3 regions of the Butyricicoccus sp. AM32-19 genome follow, and region 3 is predicted to be linked to each of the others. Evidence: predicted binding sites of a transcription regulator. Region 3 holds the regulator's gene; each other region holds the start of a gene.
What was found. Region 3 encodes Rex, which represses fermentation and respiration genes when NADH is low (regulators of the CRP and FNR family bind a similar motif). Its sites were predicted from a motif close to ATTGTTAANNNNTTAACAAT; they were not measured.
Positions count from the first base shown of each region.

Region 1 (6,893 bases), on a different contig from region 3:
CCGAGGTACACGCCCTCGGGAATTATGAATTTGCTGTGCAAATTCTATTTTATGCATGCTGCCGCACGAAAAGTAAAAACGATAGATTGACTGTATCGACAGACTGAAAGCTGCGGTTAAACCGCAGCTTTTTTGCCGCAAGGCGGAAAAAAGCCGCCTGATGAATCAGACGGCGATTTTCCCTCAAAGAGCAGGTAAAGAGTAAAGAAAGAAAAAAGAAAAAAAGAGAGCAAATAAAATATAAAAACCAATGTGGTTGTTGGTTATTGTCGATTTGTTGTGTTCCTTAGAACAATTATTATTATAGTCGTTTTAGATAAAAATGCAATAGATTTTTTGTTTAATGTTCCAGAGAAAATGCAAAAGTTTTTGTGCATATACTACAAAAATAACATCTGTAAATTGTAGGGGAACACAAAACGAAGGGAAAACAAGCCGAAATCTCAAAAAATCCGACGGCAGCGGGAACGATTTGCCGCTGCAAAGCGTGTTGTTGGTGAAAGGAGGAGAGAGCAATGCAGACAAAACTCAGGTCGGACGCATTTCTGCAGCAGGCGATGGACACCTGCGGCGACGCGGTCTATCGCTTAGCTTTGTGCAGACTGAACAGCCGCGCGGACGCAGAGGACGTCTATCAGGAAGTCTTTCTCCGGCTGCTGCGGGACGACACCGATTTCCGCGACACCGAGCATCTGAAAGCATGGCTGCTGCGCGTAATGCTCAGCCGGTGCGCCGATCTTCGCCGGTCGGCGTGGTTTAAGCGCACTGCACCGATGGAAGCTGCCGCGGATGCTGCCGCTCCGGAACCGGAAAGCAGCAGTGAGCTGTGGCAGGCGGTACACGCACTGCCGGACGATCAGCGAATCGCGGTGTGGCTGCACTATGTGGAGTGCTACCGCACAGAGGAGATCGCGGAAATGGTCGGCTGCCGTCCGGCAACGGTACGCACGCGGCTGCATCGCGCAAGAAAGCAATTAAAGCTGGATTTGGAGGGATCTTACGATGAAGAACAACTGGAACGAACTGAAGGACATCAAGGCTCCGCAGGAGCTGAAGGAGCGCACGCTGGCAGCAGCTCGTGAAGCGCGTAAGCTGACGAACGAACCGCTGCATGCGGTGCCGCGCCATCCGTGGGGAATGGCAAAGCGCCTTCTGGCGGCAGCCTGCGCATTCGGTATTGTGCTGGGCGGCACGGCTGTGTATCGCACGCATAATGGCACCGCGCAGACCGGCAGTGCAGCCGTAGCGGACGCCATCAATCACACATTCGGCTTTGCAGCCTATGCCGCCGATACCGGCGAGCTGCGTCAGCCGAAGGACAGCAAGATCGTGTTCGACACCGGCAGCGGCGCAGACGATCCGGAAAAGGGGTTCTACTCCGGCTGTCTGTTCAAGGTGACCGGCGAGAATATCAAAACCGTATCTGCGACCATCGACAAGGGCGCAGTCTACCGCATGAAAACCGTCAAGGATACATCGGCCGACCGTAACGAGTGGGTGCGCTCGATGCATCAGGGCACGAACCCCGAACTCGACGGTGCCGACAGGATCATGGTCTGGGGCAGTGACGAGATGCATATGTACGCCGACCTGTGCTGGAAGCTGGACAACGGCTTCACCGACGCGTACGACCCGGACACCAGCTACGGTCTGTGGCTGCCCAGCCAGCCGGAAACCACGGATGACGATCTGCAGGATTCGTGGCACAAGGCTGTGGACGGCTTTGAGGGCGCAAAGCTGACCGTCACCATCACCTTTACTGACGGCTCGGAGCAGACCCGCTCGATGACGCTGCACACCGGCAAGCTGGGCGTGGAATACAAGGACGATACGTCCGGTCCGAGCCTTACCGGCGAAGTGCTGACCGATGAGCAGGCCGCAGCGGAAGGCTATATCTATGGCGTCTATGCGGATATTGAGTAATTGAAGATATGTGCCGTTCGTTCAAAATCATCAAAAATTAGTATAGTGCATGAAAATTTCCTCTGAATCTTGTGTTCAGAGGAAACTTTTTTGCGGAAAAATGGGAATATACCTTGAAAAATACGGTGTTATCGCATAAAATAGAAGAAGTTTAGTTCGTAAATGAGGCGAAAGTATGCTCAACATTGTTTTGGTCGAGCCGGAGATCCCGCAGAACACCGGCAACATTGCCCGCACCTGTGCGGCGACAGGCTGTGTGCTGCATCTGGTCGAGCCGCTCGGCTTTGCTATCGACGATAAGCGCATGAAGCGGGCCGGTCTGGATTACTGGCACCTGCTCGATGTGCGTATGTATAAAAATCTGGATGAATTTTTTGAGAAAAATCCGGACGGCCGCTACTTCTATGCGACAACAAAGGCACCGCACGCCTATCATGAGGTGGAATACTGCGACGGCGACTACCTGATGTTCGGCAAAGAGACCCGCGGTCTGCCGGAAGCGCTGCTCATCGAGCACCCGGAACGCTGCGTCCGCATTCCCATGAGAGAGGGCGCGCGCAGCCTTAATCTGTCTAACTCGGTCGCTGTTATTGTGTTTGAGGCACTGCGGCAGACCGGCTTTGAAAATCTGAGACTTGCGGGACCGTTTCCGCAGGCATAAAGGAGTAAAGAATGGAAAAGATTCATATTTTGACCGATTCCTCATCGGATATTCCGCACGATCTGGTAGAGGCGCACGGCATTGAGATCGTTCCGATCATGCTGACGCATGAGGGACGCAGCTTCCGCGAATATTACGACATCACATCTGAGGACTACTGCAGGCTGCTCGAGACCAGCAGCGAGATTCCCGGCACGGCCATGACTACGCCGACCGTATTCCTCGAGTCCTACAACCGTGCATTTGAGCGCGGCTGCACGCATCTGCTGGCAGTGCTCATCAACGGCGGCGGCTCGGGTACCTATCAGGCGGCCTGCCTTGCAAAATCCATGTTCGAGGAGGAGCAGGGTGAGGGCAAAATGACCATCGAGGTCATCGACTCCAAGACATACACCTATATTTACGGACACATTGTTGTCAAGGCTGCCGAAATGCGTGAGCAGGGCGAGAGCTTTGACGCGATCGTCAGCGTGGTAAAAAGCCGTCTTAACCGCGTGGAAGCCTACCTCGGTGTGTACAGCCTCAAGTTCCTCAAGAAGTCCGGCCGTATTTCGGGCGGCGCGGCCTTCGTGGGTGAGGCGCTCGGTCTCAAGCCCATCAGCCATGTGTATGACGGTGCGGTAAAGGTGTGTGACAAGGTGCGCGGTGAGAAGGCACTCGTTGCCGGAATGAGCAAAAAAGTCTCCGCCCGTGTGGTGCAGCCGGATAAGCAGACGGCTATCCTGCTCTACGGCGACGTACCCGCCGAGCGTCTGGATGAAATGGAAAAGCGTCTGCGTACCGAAATTGGATTCCGCGATGTGGAACGCGTAGCGATCGGTCCTTCGGTTCTGACAAATACTGGTCCGCTGGCGATGGCTGTAGCGTATTATGGAACGCCGCGGGATTGATGCAAAAATTGTGAATGTTGTTTAATATTTCGCAACTTTTTGGCGAAAAACGCAAAAATCCTCTAAAAGCGAGTTGGAATGTGATGATTTTCACAATTTTGCTTGCGAATGACACGAATTACGAGTATAATTCTGTATTGGAAACGGAATTATTTAAGTAATAAGTTCGTGCTTTTGTTCCTTATCGTAACTTTATAATACATCTTAAAGGAGAGGGATATTTATGCAGTATAACAAGAAGAGCGTTGAGGATATCGACGTATCCGGCAAGAAGGTAATTGCCCGCTGCGATTTTAACGTACCGCAGGACGAGAACGGCAACATCACCGACGACAAGCGCATCCGTGCTTCGCTGGAGACCATCAACTACCTGCTGGATCACAACGCTGCTGTAATCCTGTGCTCGCACCTCGGCCGTCCGAAGGGCGAAGTAAACATGAAGTATTCGCTGGCTCCGGTCGCTAAGCGTCTGGGCGAGCTGCTTGGCAAGGAAGTCAAGCTGGCAAAGGACGTTGTAGGCGAGGATGCTAAGAAGCTGGCCGCTGAGGTTAAGCCGGGCGAGGTCGTTCTGCTTGAGAATGTTCGCTTTGAAAAGGGCGAGACCAAGAACGACGCTGCGCTGGCAAAGGCTATGGCTGACATGGCTGACATTTACGTCAACGACGCATTCGGCACCGCACACCGTGCACACGCTTCCACCGCAGGCATCGCAGATTACCTGCCGGCTGTATGCGGTTTCCTGATCAAGAAGGAAATCTCCATCATGGGCAAGGCTCTGAGCGACCCGGCTCGTCCGTTCGTTGCAATCCTGGGCGGCGCTAAGGTTTCCGACAAGATCGGCGTTATCGAGAACCTGATTGACAAGTGCGACACCATCATCATCGGCGGCGGCATGGCCTACACCTTCTCCAAGGCAAAGGGCGGCGAGATCGGCACCTCTCTCTGTGAGGAAGACAAGATCGAGCTGGCACTCGGCCTGCTCAAGAAGGCTGCTGACAAGGGCGTTAAGCTGCTCCTGCCGGTTGATACCGTTTGTGCAGATCACTTCGGCGCGGACGCTGCTCCGGTCGTATACGAGGCTGGCAAGATCCCGGCTGACATGATGGGCATGGACATTGGCCCGAAGACCGTAGAGCTGTTCTCCGAGGCTGTCAAGGACGCAGGCACCGTTGTTTGGAACGGTCCGATGGGCGTATTCGAGTTTGACACCTTCGCAGTCGGCACCAAGGCTGTTGCCAAGGCAATCGCTGAGAGCAAGGCTGTTTCCATCATCGGCGGCGGCGACTCCGCAGCTGCTGTTGAGAAGCTGGGCTTTGCTGACAAGATGACCCACATCTCTACCGGCGGCGGCGCTTCTCTGGAGTTCCTCGAGGGTCTGGAGCTGCCGGGCATCGCATGCCTGCAGGACAAGTAAGTCCATTAGGAACGCTTTATATCGGAGCGCGTTCTGTTGAGCGCTCCGTATAAATACATAAAGATTTAAGACGGAAAAGTCCGTCCGAATGTTTGAAAGGGGTAAAACCAACATGAATCGCAGATATCGTAAGACCATTATCGCCGGCAACTGGAAGATGAACAAGACTCCGGCAGAGGCTAAGGCTCTGATCGAAGAGATGAAGCCGCTCCTGTCCAAGACCAAGTGGTGCGAGATGGTTCTTTGCGTACCGTTTACCGATATTCAGGCTGCTGTAAAGGCTGCTAAGGGCTCCAAGATTGCAATCGGCGCTGAGAACATGCACTTCGAGAAGTCCGGCGCTTTCACCGGCGAGATCTCCGCTGACATGCTCAAGGAGCTGGGCGTTAAGTACGTTATCATCGGCCACTCCGAGCGCCGTCAGTACTTCAACGAGACCGACGAGGCTTGCGGCAAGAAGGTTCAGGTCGCTCTCGAGAACGGTCTGCGCCCGATCCTGTGCGTAGGCGAGTCTCTGACCGAGCGCGAGCAGGACGTTACCATGGAAGTTATCCGCAAGCAGATCAAGATCGCTCTGCAGAACGTAGCTGTTGAGGACATTAAGAAGGTTGTCATCGCTTACGAGCCGATCTGGGCAATCGGTACCGGCAAGACCGCTACCGCAGAGCAGGCTAACGAGGTTTGCTCCGCTATCCGTGACTGCCTGCGCGAGAAGTACGGCGCACGCGCTGCACGCGGCATCACCATCCAGTACGGCGGCTCTATGAACGCGAAGAACGCTTCCGAGCTGCTGGCTCAGCCGGACGTTGACGGCGGCCTGATCGGCGGTGCCTCCCTGAAGAGCGCTGACTTCGCTACCATCGTAGAAGCAGCTAACCAGTAAGATAAGGATACGGGAAAGGGAAACGCTCCCTCACCGTTTTGCGGAGGGGGACATGGTGCATATCGTGTCCCCTTTTATTCTCTTATCGTTCGCTTCTGTAAAGGAGTTTTATCAGTATGAAAAAAACCACTATGCCGGGCATGCCGGAGGTAGAGGTAGTCGAGATCAAGACTTCCGCACCGGTTAATGTTCTGGCAGATCCGGCTCCTGCAAAAAAGCCGGCGGCAAAGCGTACTCGCAAGACCGCTGCTAAGACTGCCGAGGAGAAAAAGCCGGCAGCAAAGCGCGGCCGCAAGCCCAAGGCAGCCGCCGCTGCTGCCAAGAAGGCAGAGGGCCCGAAGAAGCCGACCGCTCTGATTATCATGGACGGCTTCGGTCACCGCGAGGAGACCAAGGGCAACGCCATCGAGGCTGCTAAAAAGCCGAATCTCGATAAGATTTTCGCAGAGAACCCGCTCACCTATATCGGTGCATCCGGTCTGGACGTTGGTCTGCCGGACGGCCAGATGGGCAACTCCGAGGTTGGCCACACCAACATCGGTGCAGGCCGCATTGTATATCAGGAGCTGACCCGCATCACCAAGGCCATCCAGGACGGCGATTTCTTCGAGAATCCGGCTCTGATGAGCGCGATCAACCAGTGCAAGTGGTTCGATTCCACTCTGCACATTTTCGGTCTGCTGTCTGACGGCGGTGTGCATTCCCACATTGACCACATGTTTGCGCTGCTCGAGCTGGCACGCCGCAATGGTCTGCGCAAGGTTTGCTTCCACTGCTTCATGGACGGCCGCGACACGCCGCCGCAGTCCGGTATCGAGTATATCGACCGCCTGCAGGCCAAGATCGACGCTGTCGAGGTCGGCTGCATCGCAACCGTATCCGGCCGTTACTACGCAATGGATCGTGATAACCGCTGGGATCGTGTACAGAAGGCGTACAACGCTATCGCACTCGGCGAAGGCGAGCACGCTGCTACCGCACACGAGGCTATGGAGCAGTCCTACGCAAACGGCGTAACCGACGAGTTCGTTGTTCCGGTTATCGTTACCGAGGGCGCGACCGTCAAGGACGACGACGCGATCATCTTCGCAAACTTCCGTCCCGACCGTGCGCGTGAGATCA
Region 1 covers NZ_QUIX01000001.1:162,408-169,300, forward strand. The annotation lists gene DW806_RS00750 (RNA polymerase sigma factor) at 516-1,082, shown strand; gene DW806_RS00755 (hypothetical protein) at 1,003-1,923, shown strand; gene trmL (tRNA (uridine(34)/cytosine(34)/5-carboxymethylaminomethyluridine(34)-2'-O)-methyltransferase TrmL) at 2,099-2,584, shown strand; gene DW806_RS00765 (DegV family protein) at 2,596-3,474, shown strand; gene DW806_RS00770 (phosphoglycerate kinase) at 3,698-4,888, shown strand; gene tpiA (triose-phosphate isomerase) at 5,001-5,771, shown strand; gene gpmI (2,3-bisphosphoglycerate-independent phosphoglycerate mutase) at 5,888-6,893, shown strand, end outside.
Region 1: the regulator Rex is predicted to act here: its motif matches at 3,552-3,571, upstream of DW806_RS00770 (phosphoglycerate kinase).

Region 2 (6,893 bases), on a different contig from region 3:
TGTATCATCAACCGTCACGCCGACCACCTCGGCGATGAACATGGTATGGCTGCCGAGTGCGCGGCTCTCGGTCACGCGGCAGGCGATGTTGACCGGACTTTCCGCGATAGCGGGTGCGCTGACATGCTCGACCGGCATGGGCGTCAGACCGGTTTTCGCAAATTTGTCTACATCACGGCCGCTGACAACGCCGCAGTAGTCGCACGCGCGCGCCAGCTTTTCGGTGGTGAGATTGATGACAAATTCACCGGTTTTCTCGATAATATCGTAAGAATACCGTGACGGACGGACCGAAATCGACACCATCGGCGGGTTGGTGCAGATCGTACCGGCCCACGCTACCGTGATGATGTTGGGACGGTGCGCTTCATCGGCAACGCTGACCATCACCGCCGGAACGGGATTGAGCATGTTGCCGGGCTTCCAGCTTTGTTTACCCATGTTTATCTCCTTTATTGTGCGCGGGATAGACGGCACGCAGTTGTTTTGAAAGTCCGATTACGTCAGCGGCTGCACCGTATAGCGGAGCCGTGCGGGCGAGTGCGGATACCGACGGTAAAACGCGCTTACCAGTCGGTCGGCGACCATGCGGCTGTTTTCGTAATTCGCCTGCGGCAGCAGGATGATATACTGCGAAATGCTGCATCGAGCGATCACATCGCCGCGGCGCAGATTGTTCTGGACAAGCACTTGCAGATTGTTCATTGCGGGGTCCAGACTGCGGCGTGCAAGCATTTCGCCGTCCTTGCCGGAGACCGACAGCAGGCAGATATTCGCTGAATGGCCGTTTCGTGCGATCGAACGGGCTTCGGAACGGTACAGAATCTTGAAAAAGTCGTATTCGCATACCATGGCGCCGCCGTGCGGCGCAGGCTCCGCAAGCTGAGAGCAAACCTCGTCCATGGTCAGTGTGCGGTCGTTTACGGTGCGTGTTGCCTGACGATACAGCGTGCGCAGCGTCTCGGACGGCATAACGCCGAAATGCGCAAACAGCAGCTCGCTCATTTCCTCGTAGACCGACATAGTGCCCTTCATATCGCCGGTGCGGAGCAGACCACGCATGAGGTGCTCATACAGGTCCTCCTGATACGGCTCAATATGAATCGCCTGATGGCACAGCGCAACGGCTTCGGCGGTGCGTTCCTGCTTTTCAAGCAGTTCGATCGCCCCGGCTGCCGTACGGGTGTACAGGCTGTGATAGTAGGCCACGATTGGAATGGTCCAGATTTCATCGGTCATGCGCGGCAGCGGATCGCCGGCATACAGTGCCAGTGCAGCCTGATACTCTGCCAGACGGACATCGTCATCTCCGGCGGCTTCGGCGGCATGAAAATGCGCCTCGAAGTCCTCAATATCGAGGGAAAGCGGTATAACGTTGTTCCAGAAGTATCGTCCTGCTTTGCGGCGGATGAGCAGGCGGCCAAGTCCCGGCTGCAGTTTGTCCAGCGCGATACGAATGCGGTGGAAGATTGATTTGAGCGCATTTCCGGGATCCGCGCTTTTTTCGCCGTTGCTCCAGTATAGATGGATCAGCTCCTCCTGGGCGAACGAGCGGCCGTGGTTATATATCATATAGGCCAACAGTGACCATACCCGGCGGGAACGGTCGTCGCTGTCGGAAATGGTGCGGTCGCCGTATCGAAGGGTAAACTGCCCGAGCATCTACACTTGTAATGTAGGTCCGTTCATCTTTGCTCCCTACCTTTGTATGATGTGTTCGCAGATTGACGCGCATGACCGATTACAAAGTCATACGGCATATATTAAAATATACCACGAAACCGGCAAAAATGCAAACCGGAGAACAGGGAACAGAGGAGTTCCTGCAGGTGCAGCCGCAGATTTGAGGGAGAACTGCCGTTGAGAAGCGAGCGCATAAAATAACATAGTATATGGATTGATTCTGAGGAAAATACGAAAATGCAGCATGATTTGCACTAAAAAGAACGCACGTTCTTTATTGAATGTTCAATTTCTCTGTATGGATAGGAGCAAGGGCAGGGTAGCAGGCTTGCAGACAATACGCTCTGCTTGGACGCCGACCGGAACAATATGGACAGCCATCCCCGCGAATCCGCTTGCTGATGGAACTCTGTCAGACATGTCCCTTCTCGCATTGCCACTCATGGCCTTTTCACATTTCCACCCAAATTTCTTATTGGATTGCCCTGCTATCTCACTGGGCCAAAGCGGCAAATTCTTTGTGGAGTGCCAGATTCAAATAAGCGCAGGCTCCGACGGCCTCACCAAGCCGCATCGCGTCCCAGTTCTCGGATGACAGATGGGGCATCTGCTTTTTCGAGAATTGGTGCGGGAACAGATGGCTGCTTTCCAAACATGTCCTTCCGAACAGATCCAGTATACTTTTTTTCAGAGCCGGGCACTACATCATAAGGTGTCAGAGGGGAATTTAACGCAGAATGCCACTCCGCGGCAATTTCCGGCCGGAGCACTGCCAGGCAGTTTTTCTCATACGCCTGAAGATTGGCACAGAACGGACAGTTGGAACGGCGCTTGGTCCTATTAGCGATCGTTGCTCGATACTCCTGCTGACATTTTGGACAGTGCCACCAAACTTTTCGAGGTGAACCGCTGAATACAGTATCAGGCTTGTCGGCGTTGCGGGTGCTCCACTCCAACGCGATTGCAGGATATTCTACCGCCAGAGTGCGTTTCTTTCGCTCATGAAAATACATTTGATTAATTGCATATTGATCCCGCCGGTGATGAAAATCGAGCGGCTGTAAATCAAGATAGCAAAATACAGAGGCGATCATTTGGTCAAGATGCCTGTCCTGCTCATCAAACCGATACAGAATTTTCGTCTTCTGCAATACAACCGGCTCAGCCAGCTCCCGGCTGTCACAGATCCGAAGCACCTGATATCCCGCATCTCGCAGGGCGCGGTCTTTCCGTTCTGCCCTCTCTCTGGCCGCCATACTGCTGTGATAATAGTACCCATCATGTTCCAGCACCAATTTGTGTTCAGGCAAAAAAATATCCATATTCTCAATTTTCAACTGAAAAACCCCTTTCCGACAGAGCGGAAAGGGGTTTGTTTATGCGATTTTGGAGAATAACATAACAGCAAGGCCGAGCACGACAAGAATCACGCCGGTGGCGCGGTTGAGCGTTTTCGGGCTGGCCTTATTGGCGAACACGGCAGCGATGCGTGCCCACACGAGCGTGAAGATCACGCACAGAGCCCAGATCAGCGGGTCAGGCATTCCGCCAATGGCGAAGTGCGAGGCCGCGCCTGTGAGCGCTGTGAACGTCATAATGAACACGCTGGTGCCGACGGCGGTTTTCAGCTCGTAGCCGAGCACCGAGGTCAGGATGAGCAGCATCATCATGCCGCCGCCCGCGCCGATGAAGCCGCAGATAAACCCGATCAGCACGCCGCAGACAATGGACTGCACAGCTCGTTTGCGCGCGGACACGTTCATCATCGCCTCTTTGGTGGTCATGACCGGACGGACGATGAATTTTACGCCGAGCAGGAACGTCATAAACACCGAGAAGCTGCCCATCGTTCGCGAGGGGAGCAGGCTGGCGATATAGCTGCCGACCACGGTGAATACAAGCACGCTGAGCATTATCAGCAGGCCGTTTTTGACATCCAGATTTTTGTTTTTGCCGTAGGTATAGGCCGAAACGGCGCTCGCCAGTACGTCAGACGAGAGCGCGATGCCGACCGCCATATACGGGTCCATGTGCAGAAAGGTGATGAGAATGGGGCTGATAACGGCGGCGGCGCTCATGCCCGCGAAGCCGGTGCCGAGGCCAGCGCCCATGCCGGCGAAAAACGTGACGAGCACGGTGAAAAGCATCGTCATATCAGCGCACCTCCTGCAAGAGCTGGTCGAGATTGCGGTCGATGACACCGACGGCATCGCCAAACGCCTGCCGCTGTTCATCACTCATGCCGGAGAGCAGACGGTCGATGAACTGCGCCTGCAATGCGCGGCCGCGGTCGATGATGGGAAGCGCCTTGTCGGTACATATCAGACGGGTCTTGCGGCGGTCGCCGGGGATGCTCTCGCGGCGCAGATAGCCCTCTTCGACCAGCCGGTTGACGTTGACTGATACGAGGTTCGCCTTGATCCGGCGCAGCTCCACGATGTCGCTGGCGGTGTCATGGCCGGGGTTGTTGGCAAGGAACAGCAGGATGTCAAACGCCGTCTGTGTCAGCTTGAGTTCGCGGCACAGCGGTCGGCACATTGCGCTGTATGCCAGATCGGTCTTGTGCGTAAATTCCATATAGGGATTCATGTATATCACCTGCTTCAAAAATAGATAGTCTAAATTTGAACTAAGTATAGCATGATATGCCTGTGCCGTCAAGCCGGAGAGAAAGAAAAAAGCTCTTGTTCCGAAGAACAAGAGCTTTTTGAAAACATTTTATACGCCAGTGGGCAGCAATTACTTGTTGTCAACCTCTGCCATGTGCTCGATGAGCATCAGCAGCTTGTTGGAGTAGCCCCACTCGTTGTCGTACCAGGAAACAACCTTTACGAAGGTGTCGGTCAGGTAAACGCCAGCGTTAGCGTCGAAAATGGAGGTGCGCTCGTCGCCCAGGAAGTCAGAAGATACAACAGCATCCTCGGTGTAGCCCAGAACGCCCTTCAGGCCGCCCTCAGACAGCGGCTTCTCGGAAGCAGCCTTCATAGCAGCGCAGATGTCTTCCTTGGTAGCCGGCTTAGCCAGGTTAGCAGTCAGGTCAACAACGGAAACGTCCAGGGTCGGTACACGCATGGAGATACCGGTCAGCTTGCCGTTCAGCTTCGGGTAAACCTTGCCTACAGCCTTTGCAGCGCCAGTGGTGGACGGGATGATGTTGCCGCAAGCAGCACGGCCGCCGCGCCAGTCCTTCTTGGACGGGCCGTCAACAACCTTCTGAGTGCCGGTTGCAGAGTGTACGGTGGTCATCAGGCCCTCGGTGATGCCGAATGCCTCGTCCAGTACCTTAGCGATCGGAGCCAGGCAGTTGGTGGTGCAGGATGCGTTGGATACGAAGGTCATATCCTTGGTGTAAGTGTTCTGGTTAACGCCCATTACGAACATCGGGGTGTCGTCCTTGGACGGAGCAGACATGATAACCTTCTTAGCACCGCCATCGATGTGAGCCTGTGCCTTCTCCTTGGTCAGGAATACGCCGGTAGACTCTACAACGTAGTCAGCGCCAACCTTGCCCCACGGAATGTTCTTCGGGTCCATCTCTGCAAAGAACTGAACCTTCTTGCCATCAACGGTGATGGAGTTGTCATCATACTCGATGGTGCCGTCGTAACGACCGTGCATGGTGTCATACTTGAGCATGTATGCCATGTAGTCCGGAGTCATGAACGGATCGTTTACCGCTACGAACTCAATGTTCGGGTTCTTCAGACCAGCGCGGAAAACCATACGGCCGATACGGCCAAAGCCATTGATACCTACTTTGATACCCATTTTACAGTGTTCCTCCTAAATGTTTTGATGAAGTTCTCTGTTGATGTTATTATTATACACTAAATGCGCAGTTTGCCGCAAGGTGTAATATTTGTGATTTTCTTGTCATTCTGCCCGGTATTTTTGTATAATTTTCTTTGCAATGACAGTAGCGGCAGTGGTATAATAAACACATCGTACAAAATATGGGGATTCGGTTTGTATAATCCCCCGATTTTCGGGATGAGAAAAGCACAGCGCGCGCCGTGCTGTTTTTTCACATCCGCGAAGACAGAGATTAGTATGCCAAATACCGCGCAGCATATACCGGACGCAGGAAAACACGATCGAGAATGACAGCAGCTTTCCCACAGTACAAAGGTAAAATTACACGGTGTTTTGGGAGGATAATGATGGAAGACGCATTTTTTTCGCAGCTGGACGGCAACGCAGTCCGTGAGCTGCTGCTGCGCACCGAGCTGCGGCATGCGGCGCTGTTCGCAGTGAGCGATACGCTGCGTATTGAGCGGTGCAGCGACGCGGCACAGCAGCTTTCCGGTCTGCACCCGATGGAGGAGCTGGATCCGTTCCTGAGCGGCAGCACGCGGAATATACTGCTCCGGTGCATAAATACACAGTCTGCCTGCACCGCAGAGGAGGACATCGACGGAACGGTCTACACGGTCGAAATGATCCCGCACCGCGGCGGTGCACTGCTGGCGTATCTGCGGCGCGACCGTGCCGCCTATGACGGCAGCCTGCGGGTCATTCAGGACAAAAGCTCGCGTTATCTGGGTGCTTTGATGGCCGAGGCCGAGCAGGTGGAGGATCCTGCACTGGCAGACGGGCTGCGGCGGCAGTGCATGCGGCTGTATCGGCTGCTGACGCACTCGGATTTACTGCACGACCCTCTGCTGACCGAGCAGCTTTCTCTGCGGCGCTGCGACCTGTCAGCGCTCTGCCGCGATGCTGTACAGCAGGCTGAGACGCATGCGCCTGCGGGCAGTGCAAAATTCATCGTACAGGTGCCGGAGCACGCAGACGCGCTCATTGACGCGAGACTGGTGCGTACGGCAATCTATAACCTGCTGACAAACGCGCTGCGCGTAACACCGGAGGACGGCGAAATCACGGTTTCGCTGACCGATACGCGGGATTTTGTGACGATTGCGGTTGCCGATACCGGTCCGGGACTGGATCCGGCGAAGTTCGATGACCTGCTTTCCGGCTGGCGGCGCACCACCTCGATGGACGATTACCGGGCGCTCGTGCGCGGCGGCACACCGCTTGGTCTTGGCCTGCCGCTCGTCAATCAAATCGCGCAGGCGCACGGCGGACGGCTGCTGCTCACGCAGAGAGAGGGCGGCGGCAGCGTGCTGCACCTGTGTCTGGCGCATTTGCCGCATACGCTCGAGGATGACCTGTTCCGCGCACCGACTATCATCGAGGACGGTTATACCGTC
Region 2 covers NZ_QUIX01000014.1:26,160-33,052, forward strand. The annotation lists gene DW806_RS11220 (flavin reductase family protein) at 1-441, opposite strand, end outside; gene DW806_RS11225 (AfsR/SARP family transcriptional regulator) at 499-1,662, opposite strand; gene DW806_RS16105 (zinc-ribbon domain-containing protein) at 2,218-2,355, opposite strand; partial or broken gene DW806_RS11230 (zinc-ribbon domain-containing protein) at 2,496-3,005, opposite strand; gene DW806_RS11235 (sulfite exporter TauE/SafE family protein) at 3,060-3,836, opposite strand; gene DW806_RS11240 (MarR family winged helix-turn-helix transcriptional regulator) at 3,838-4,272, opposite strand; gene gap (type I glyceraldehyde-3-phosphate dehydrogenase) at 4,423-5,451, opposite strand; gene DW806_RS11250 (sensor histidine kinase) at 5,844-6,893, shown strand, end outside.
Region 2: the regulator Rex is predicted to act here: its motif matches at 5,542-5,561, upstream of gap (type I glyceraldehyde-3-phosphate dehydrogenase).

Region 3 (6,893 bases):
TGCGCTGCGCATGTCACCTCTTTGCGCGGCTTTTGCGGCCTGTTCCAGCTCAGCGGCATGCTGTGCGGACAGCTGCTCGACCGCACGTCTGCCGTCTGCAGTGCCGAGCGCACCGGAAAGCCGTTCGAGCGCCGCGTCTCCACCGGCCTGTGCCGCAAGTCTGCGGAGCAGTTCGTTCTGATTCATTCGCGTCCCGTCCTCTCTCATAAGAAGTTGTTTCATGACAGTATATGCCGCCGGGAGGAGAAGTGTGTGCACAGGGAAATAAATTGTGGCTGATCGCAAGAAAATTACTTTACATCGCGGGATACTCGGTGTAAAATACAGCTATATGTGCGGCGCAGAGAGAGGGAACAACATGAAAGTGCTGATATTTGCAGATTCCCACGGCTATAACATGGCAATGGCCTTTGCGGTAGACAGGGAAGAACCGGATGCGGTCATTCACTTAGGCGATCACGCCGAGGATGCTCGCGAGATCGAGCGCGTGTTCCCGGCCATGCCGATCTACCGCGTGCGGGGCAACAACGATTTTGACCCCGATGTGCCGCTGAATGCGGTTGTGACACCGGGCGGCGTGCGGATTTATATCACGCACGGCCACCGTGAGCGTGTCGGCATGCTGTCGAGCGGCATTGTGCCGCAGCGGGCTTACGAGGAGCACTGCGCGCTTGCTTTTTTCGGGCATACGCACCGCATGATGCTCGAGCGGGAGAACGGCGTGTGGGTATGCAATCCGGGCAGCATCAGTCTGCCGCGCGGCGGCCCGGCCAGCTACGCTCGGCTGACTGTCGAGAACGGACGGGCTGCGCTGCTCGAGCTGGTCGATGAGGACGGCAGTCTGCTGCGAAAAGAGCGTCTGTAAGAGAAATAGAAAATTAGGAGAACATTATGCTTTTAGCAATCGACGTAGGCAACACCAACATGGTGTTCGGTTTATATGACGGAGACAAGCTGCGCGGCTCGTTCCGCATTTCCACCAATTCTGAGCGCACCTCGGATGAGCTGGGCATGCTGATCGCGCAGTATTACCACTTCCACGAGATCAGCTGCGCGGAAACGACGGCGGTCGTGATCGCGTCGGTCGTGCCGCCGGTGATGTATACGCTGATCAATGCCATCCGCAAGTATCTGTATGTGCAGCCGGTCATCGCGGGCCGCGATGCGGATATCGGCATTGAAAACTGCTATGCCAACCCGCGCGAGGTCGGCGCGGACCGACTGGTCAACGCGGTTTCTGCGGTTCGCAAGTATGGCAAGCCGCTCATCATTGTGGATATCGGCACGGCGACTACCTTTGACGCCATCGACGAGAACGGCGCGTATCAGGGCGGCGCGATTTTCCCGGGTCTGAAGGTGGCGATGGAGGCGCTGTTCCTCAAGGCGTCCAAGCTGCCGCGCGTGGACATTGAGCGGCCGGAGAATGCCATCGGCAAGACCACTGTGCAGTCCATGCAGTCCGGTGCGGTGCGCGGCTATGTCGGCGCGCTGACCGGCATCATCACGGATATCCAGAAGGAACTGGGCGGCAAGGCAAGAGTAGTCGCTACCGGCGGCATGGGCCGCATGATGGCGGAATACTGCGACCTTATCGACGATGTGGACCCGAACCTGACGCTCGAGGGTCTGCGTCTCATCTACGAGAACAACCGCGAAGCGTTTGAAAACCGCAAGCTGGATATGACCAGCAGCGTCATCGAAGTGACCGAGGAAGGTACATGGCAGGAGAACAAGTGAGTTGAACTGCTGCGAAACCGCTTTTTCGACAAATACAAGTGACTTTCTGCCGAAAACAGTAATTCTGCTGAAAAAACGCAGAAAAAGGCTTGAACTTTTTCAAATCACTGCGGTGAAAAGTGCTTTGCAAAACCGATAGAATGTTGTAAAATAGAAGTGGTTTCGTGTATGCGAACACCACTTCTATTTTTGTTTTTTGGGGCACGGTGCGAGCTGCACCGTGGAGAAGGCTGTGGAAGCCGCAACCACCCATTCTGACGAGAATGGGGCGCGAAAGCGAAAGACTTTCGCGTCGGGACATAAAGGAGCGAAGGAAACACACATGGGTATGACAATCGCGCAGAAGATTTTGAAAGCGCACTTGGTAGACGGCGAAATGGTACTGGGTCAGGAGATCGGTCTGAAGATCGACCAGACGCTGACGCAGGATGCCACCGGCACGATGGCTTATCTCCAGTTTGAGGCGATGGGCGTCGATCAGGTCAAGACCGAGCGCTCGGTCGCTTACATTGACCACAATACCCTGCAGTCCGGCTTCGAGAATGCGGACGACCACAAATATATCGGTTCTGTCGCTAAGAAGCACGGTATCTACTATTCGAAGGCAGGCAACGGCATCTGCCATCAGGTACATCTGGAGCGCTTCGGCGCACCGGGCAAGACCCTGATCGGTTCGGACAGCCATACGCCGACCGGCGGCGGCATCGGCATGCTGGCGTTCGGTGCCGGCGGTCTGGACGTTGCAGTCGCAATGGGCGGCGGCGCGTACTACATCCCGATGCCGAAGATGGTCCGCGTCAACCTGACCGGCAAGCTGTCTCCGTGGGTATCTGCGAAGGACGTTATTCTGGACGTACTGCGCCAGATGACCGTCAAGGGCGGCGTCGGCAAGATCGTAGAGTACGCAGGCGAGGGCGTAAAGACCCTGTCCGTACCGGAGCGCGCCACCATCACCAATATGGGCGCTGAGCTGGGTGCTACCACCTCGATCTTCCCGTCCGACGAGGCAACCAAGAAGTTCCTCGAAGCACAGGGCCGCGGCGACGTATGGGTACCGCTGTCCTCCGACCCGGACGCAGAGTATGACGAGGAGTACACCGTAGACCTGTCCGCACTCGAGCCGCTGGCAGCTATGCCGCATATGCCGGATAACGTCAAGAAGGTATCCGAGATTGGCGAGATCAAGGTAAACCAGTGCTGCATCGGTTCGTGCACCAACTCCTCCTACCACGACATGATGAAGGTCGCTTCCATCCTCAAGGGCAAGACCGTAAGCCCGGAGGTTTCGCTGACCATCAGCCCCGGTTCCAAGCAGGTATTCAATATGCTGGCGCAGAACGGTGCTCTGGCGGATATCATTTCGGCCGGTGCGCGTATCCTTGAATGCGCCTGCGGTCCCTGCATCGGCATGGGCCAGTCGCCGGAGTCCGGCGGCGTATCGCTGCGTACCTTCAACCGCAACTTTGAGGGCCGTTCCGGCACCCAGGATGCACAGATCTTCCTCGTATCTCCGGAGGTTGCAGCAGCGTCTGCACTGACCGGTGTGCTGACCGATCCGCGCACCCTCGGTGAGATGCCGGAGATCGAAATGCCCGAGCATTTCACCATCAATGACAACATGATCGTAAAGCCGGCCGAGAATCCGGCTGAGGTTGAGGTCGTTCGCGGCCCGAACATCAAGCCGTTCCCGCTGGGCAAGGCACTCGAGGCATCCTACACCGGCAAGGTCGTTCTCAAGACCGAGGACAACATCACCACCGACCACATCCTGCCGGCCGGCGCAAAGCTGCTGCCGTACCGCTCGAACGTGCCGTACTACTCCAACTACTGCTTTATCAACGTCGATCCGGAGTTCCCGTCCCGCTGCAAGGAGCAGGGCGGCGGCGTAATTGTCGGCGGCGCAAACTACGGTCAGGGCTCGTCCCGTGAGCATGCAGCGCTCGTTCCGCTGTATCTGGGCGTAAAGGCCGTACTGTGCAAGTCCTTCGCACGAATTCACAAGGCAAATCTGGTCAACTCCGGTATCATCCCGCTGACCTTTGCCGATCCGGCGGATTACGATGCAATCAATCTGCTGGATGAAATCTCTCTGCCGAACGTGCTCGAGGAAGTAAAGAACGGCGAGCAGGTCACCGTTGTTTGCGGCGGCAAGACCTTCAAGGCCGACTGTGAGGTTTCCGAGCGCCAGCGTCACGCACTGCTTGCAGGCGGTACGCTGCTGTACGCACGTCAGCAGAGCAAGTAAGTCAAGACGTTATGCCGGCCGGAGAGCCAAGCGGGTTCTCTGGTCGGACTTGACAGGCATATTTTCTTTTGTTAAAATAATATCAATGGTGTAGGAGGACAAAACCATGTCTATCGACCAGTCTGTTCTGGATAAATTTGAGGCAGTTGTAGAGAGCCAGCGCAAGCGTATCATGGATATGAAGGAGCAGGACGATTTTATTGATTACTCCAAGCTGGACAAGCTGATCATCGGCGTGTGCGGCGGCGACGGCATCGGCCCGATGATCACCGGCATGGCCCAGCATGCGCTGGAGGTTCTGCTGGCAGACAAGGTAAAGGCCGGCAAGGTGGAGTTCCGCGTGATCGACGGTCTGACCATCGAGCGCCGTGCTGAACTCGGCTGCGCAATCCCGCCCGACGTTATGGAAGAGCTGAAGAAGTGCCACGTTATCCTGAAGGGCCCCACCACGACCCCGCGCAAGGGCGATCCGTGGCCGAACGTAGAGTCCGCAAACGTTGCAATGCGCAAGGGTCTCGACTTGTTTGCCAACGTGCGCCCGGTAAAGGTGCCGGAGCTGGGTATCGACTGGACGTTCTACCGCGAGAACACCGAGGGCGGCTACGCTGTCGGCTCTCAGGGCGTACAGATTGATGACGATCTGTTCATCGACTTTACCGTAGCTACCTCGCAGGGCTGCGAGCGTATCGCTCGTCTGGCCTTCGACTATGCGCGCAAGACCGGCAAGAACCGCGTTTCCTGCGTCACCAAGGCGAATATTATCAAAACCACCGACGGCAAGTTCCTCGATACCTGCCAGAAGGTAGCCAAGGAGTATCCGGAAGTACAGTTTGACGACTGGTACATCGACATCATGACCGCAAAGCTGCTCGATGACAAGCGCCGCCGCGACTTCAAGGTCGTTGTTCTGCCGAACCTGTACGGCGACATCATCACCGACGAGGCTGCTGAGATTCAGGGCGGTGTCGGCACGGCAGGCTCTGCCAATATCGGCAAGCGCTATGCGATGTTCGAGGCAATTCATGGCTCTGCGCCGCGTATGGTACAGGAAGGCCGCGCAAAGTACGCGGATCCGTCCTCCGTACTGCGTGCAGCTGTTATGCTGCTTGAGCACATCGGTGAAATCGAACTGGCGAAGAAGCTCGACCGCGCACTTGATATCTGCATGGTAGAGGAGCGCAAGGTTGTTGTTACCGGTCGTGATACCGGTGCAACTGCACAGGAATTTACCGATTATGTGCTGGATACCATCGCTAAGTTGTAATTTACACGAGAAATAGAATTTGAGAGAGGGAGAGGGTCTGTGGAACACAAGCAAGAGGTTTCCAAAGCGGTAATTCAGCGATTGCCTCGCTATTATCGGAATATTTGTGAGCTGAAGGCTGAAGGGGAGCAGCGTATCTCCTCCAAAGCACTGGCAGAGCGCATGGGACTGACCGCTTCGCAGATTCGTCAGGACTTTAACTGCTTCGGCGGCTTTGGTCAGCAGGGCTACGGCTATAATATCGACAAACTGCAGGAGGAGCTGGGTGCGATCATGGGTCTGCGGACCGGCCGCACGGCGATTCTGCTGGGTGCCGGCAACCTCGGTCGTGCACTGCTTAATAACTTTAACTTTTCTGCCAGCGGCTTTGAACTGCTGTGTGCGTTTGACGCAAATCCGCAGCTCATCGGTCAGCGCTTTGGCGGCCATGAGGTACGCAGCGCGGATACGCTTGCGGAGTTTATTGAGCGCAACAAGCCGGATGTGGCGGTGCTCACCATTCCGCGCGGAGATGCCCCGCGTATCGCACACGGTCTGGTAGAGCGCGGTATCCGCGGTCTGTGGAATTTCACCGGCGAGGACCTTCATTTGGAGGGACTGGGCGTTCCGGTCGAAAACGTGCATCTGTCGGACAGCCTGATGACACTGTGCCATCTGGTCGGCGCAGCAGACGAGGGAAGAGAGCAGAACCTGTAAAACGAAAGGGAGTATCTTTTGATACTCCCTTTTTTGTGTGAAAAAAGCCGCTATCCAATGGATGAGCGGCTTTGGTATTACATTTTGTCCAGATAATACGGTGTTGTCTGGTACACATAGTAGTTGACCCAGTTGGTGTAAAACAGGTTGGCATGTGCCTTCCAGGTCACCAGTACGTCCTCGTTGGGATCATCGTTGCGGAAGTAATGGCGCGGCACCTCCGGGTTCATGCCTTTGGCCAGATCACGCTCATACTCCTTTTTGAGCGTGTCGGCGTCGTACTCGCCGTGACCCAGCACAAAGATCTGACGGCCGTTCATTGCCTCTACGATGTGCACACCGGCTTCGTGCGACTCCGCGAGAATGGTCAGACGATCATTTTTGCGGATGTCGGCGGCACGCACCTCGGTGTGGCGCGAGTGCGGTGCGCAGAAGATATCATCGAAGCCGCGCAGCAGCGGCTCCTTCGGCAGCAGAACATGGTGCTTGAAAATACCGGACATTTTCTCGGGCAGCATGTACTTCAGAATACCGTAGTGATAATACAGACCGGCCTGCGCACCCCAGCAGATGTGCAGCGTGGAATGAACGTGCGTTTTAGTCCAGTCCATGATCTCGGTCAGTTCCTTCCAGTATTCGACTTCCTCAAACGGCATGGTCTCTACCGGCGCACCGGTGATGATAAAACCGTCATATTTCTGGTCGCGGATATCGTCGAACGTCTTGTAGAAGGTGAGAAGATGATCCTCCGGCGTATTTTTGGAATGGTACGTTTCGGTCTGGATCAGATCGACCTCGATCTGGATCGGCGTGTTGGATAAACAGCGCAGGATCTGGGTTTCGGTAATGATTTTCAATGGCATCAGGTTGAGTAAACCGATGCGAAGAGGACGAATGTCCTGTGTCGCGGCACGGTGTTCGGTCATAACGAAAATGTTTTCGCTCTCCAAT
Region 3 covers NZ_QUIX01000008.1:118,734-125,626, forward strand. The annotation lists gene DW806_RS08655 (hypothetical protein) at 1-186, opposite strand, end outside; gene DW806_RS08660 (metallophosphoesterase family protein) at 359-865, shown strand; gene DW806_RS08665 (type III pantothenate kinase) at 892-1,737, shown strand; gene DW806_RS08670 (aconitate hydratase) at 2,060-3,982, shown strand; gene DW806_RS08675 (isocitrate/isopropylmalate family dehydrogenase) at 4,089-5,246, shown strand; gene DW806_RS08680 (redox-sensing transcriptional repressor Rex) at 5,286-5,942, shown strand; gene metA (homoserine O-acetyltransferase MetA) at 6,020-6,893, opposite strand, start outside.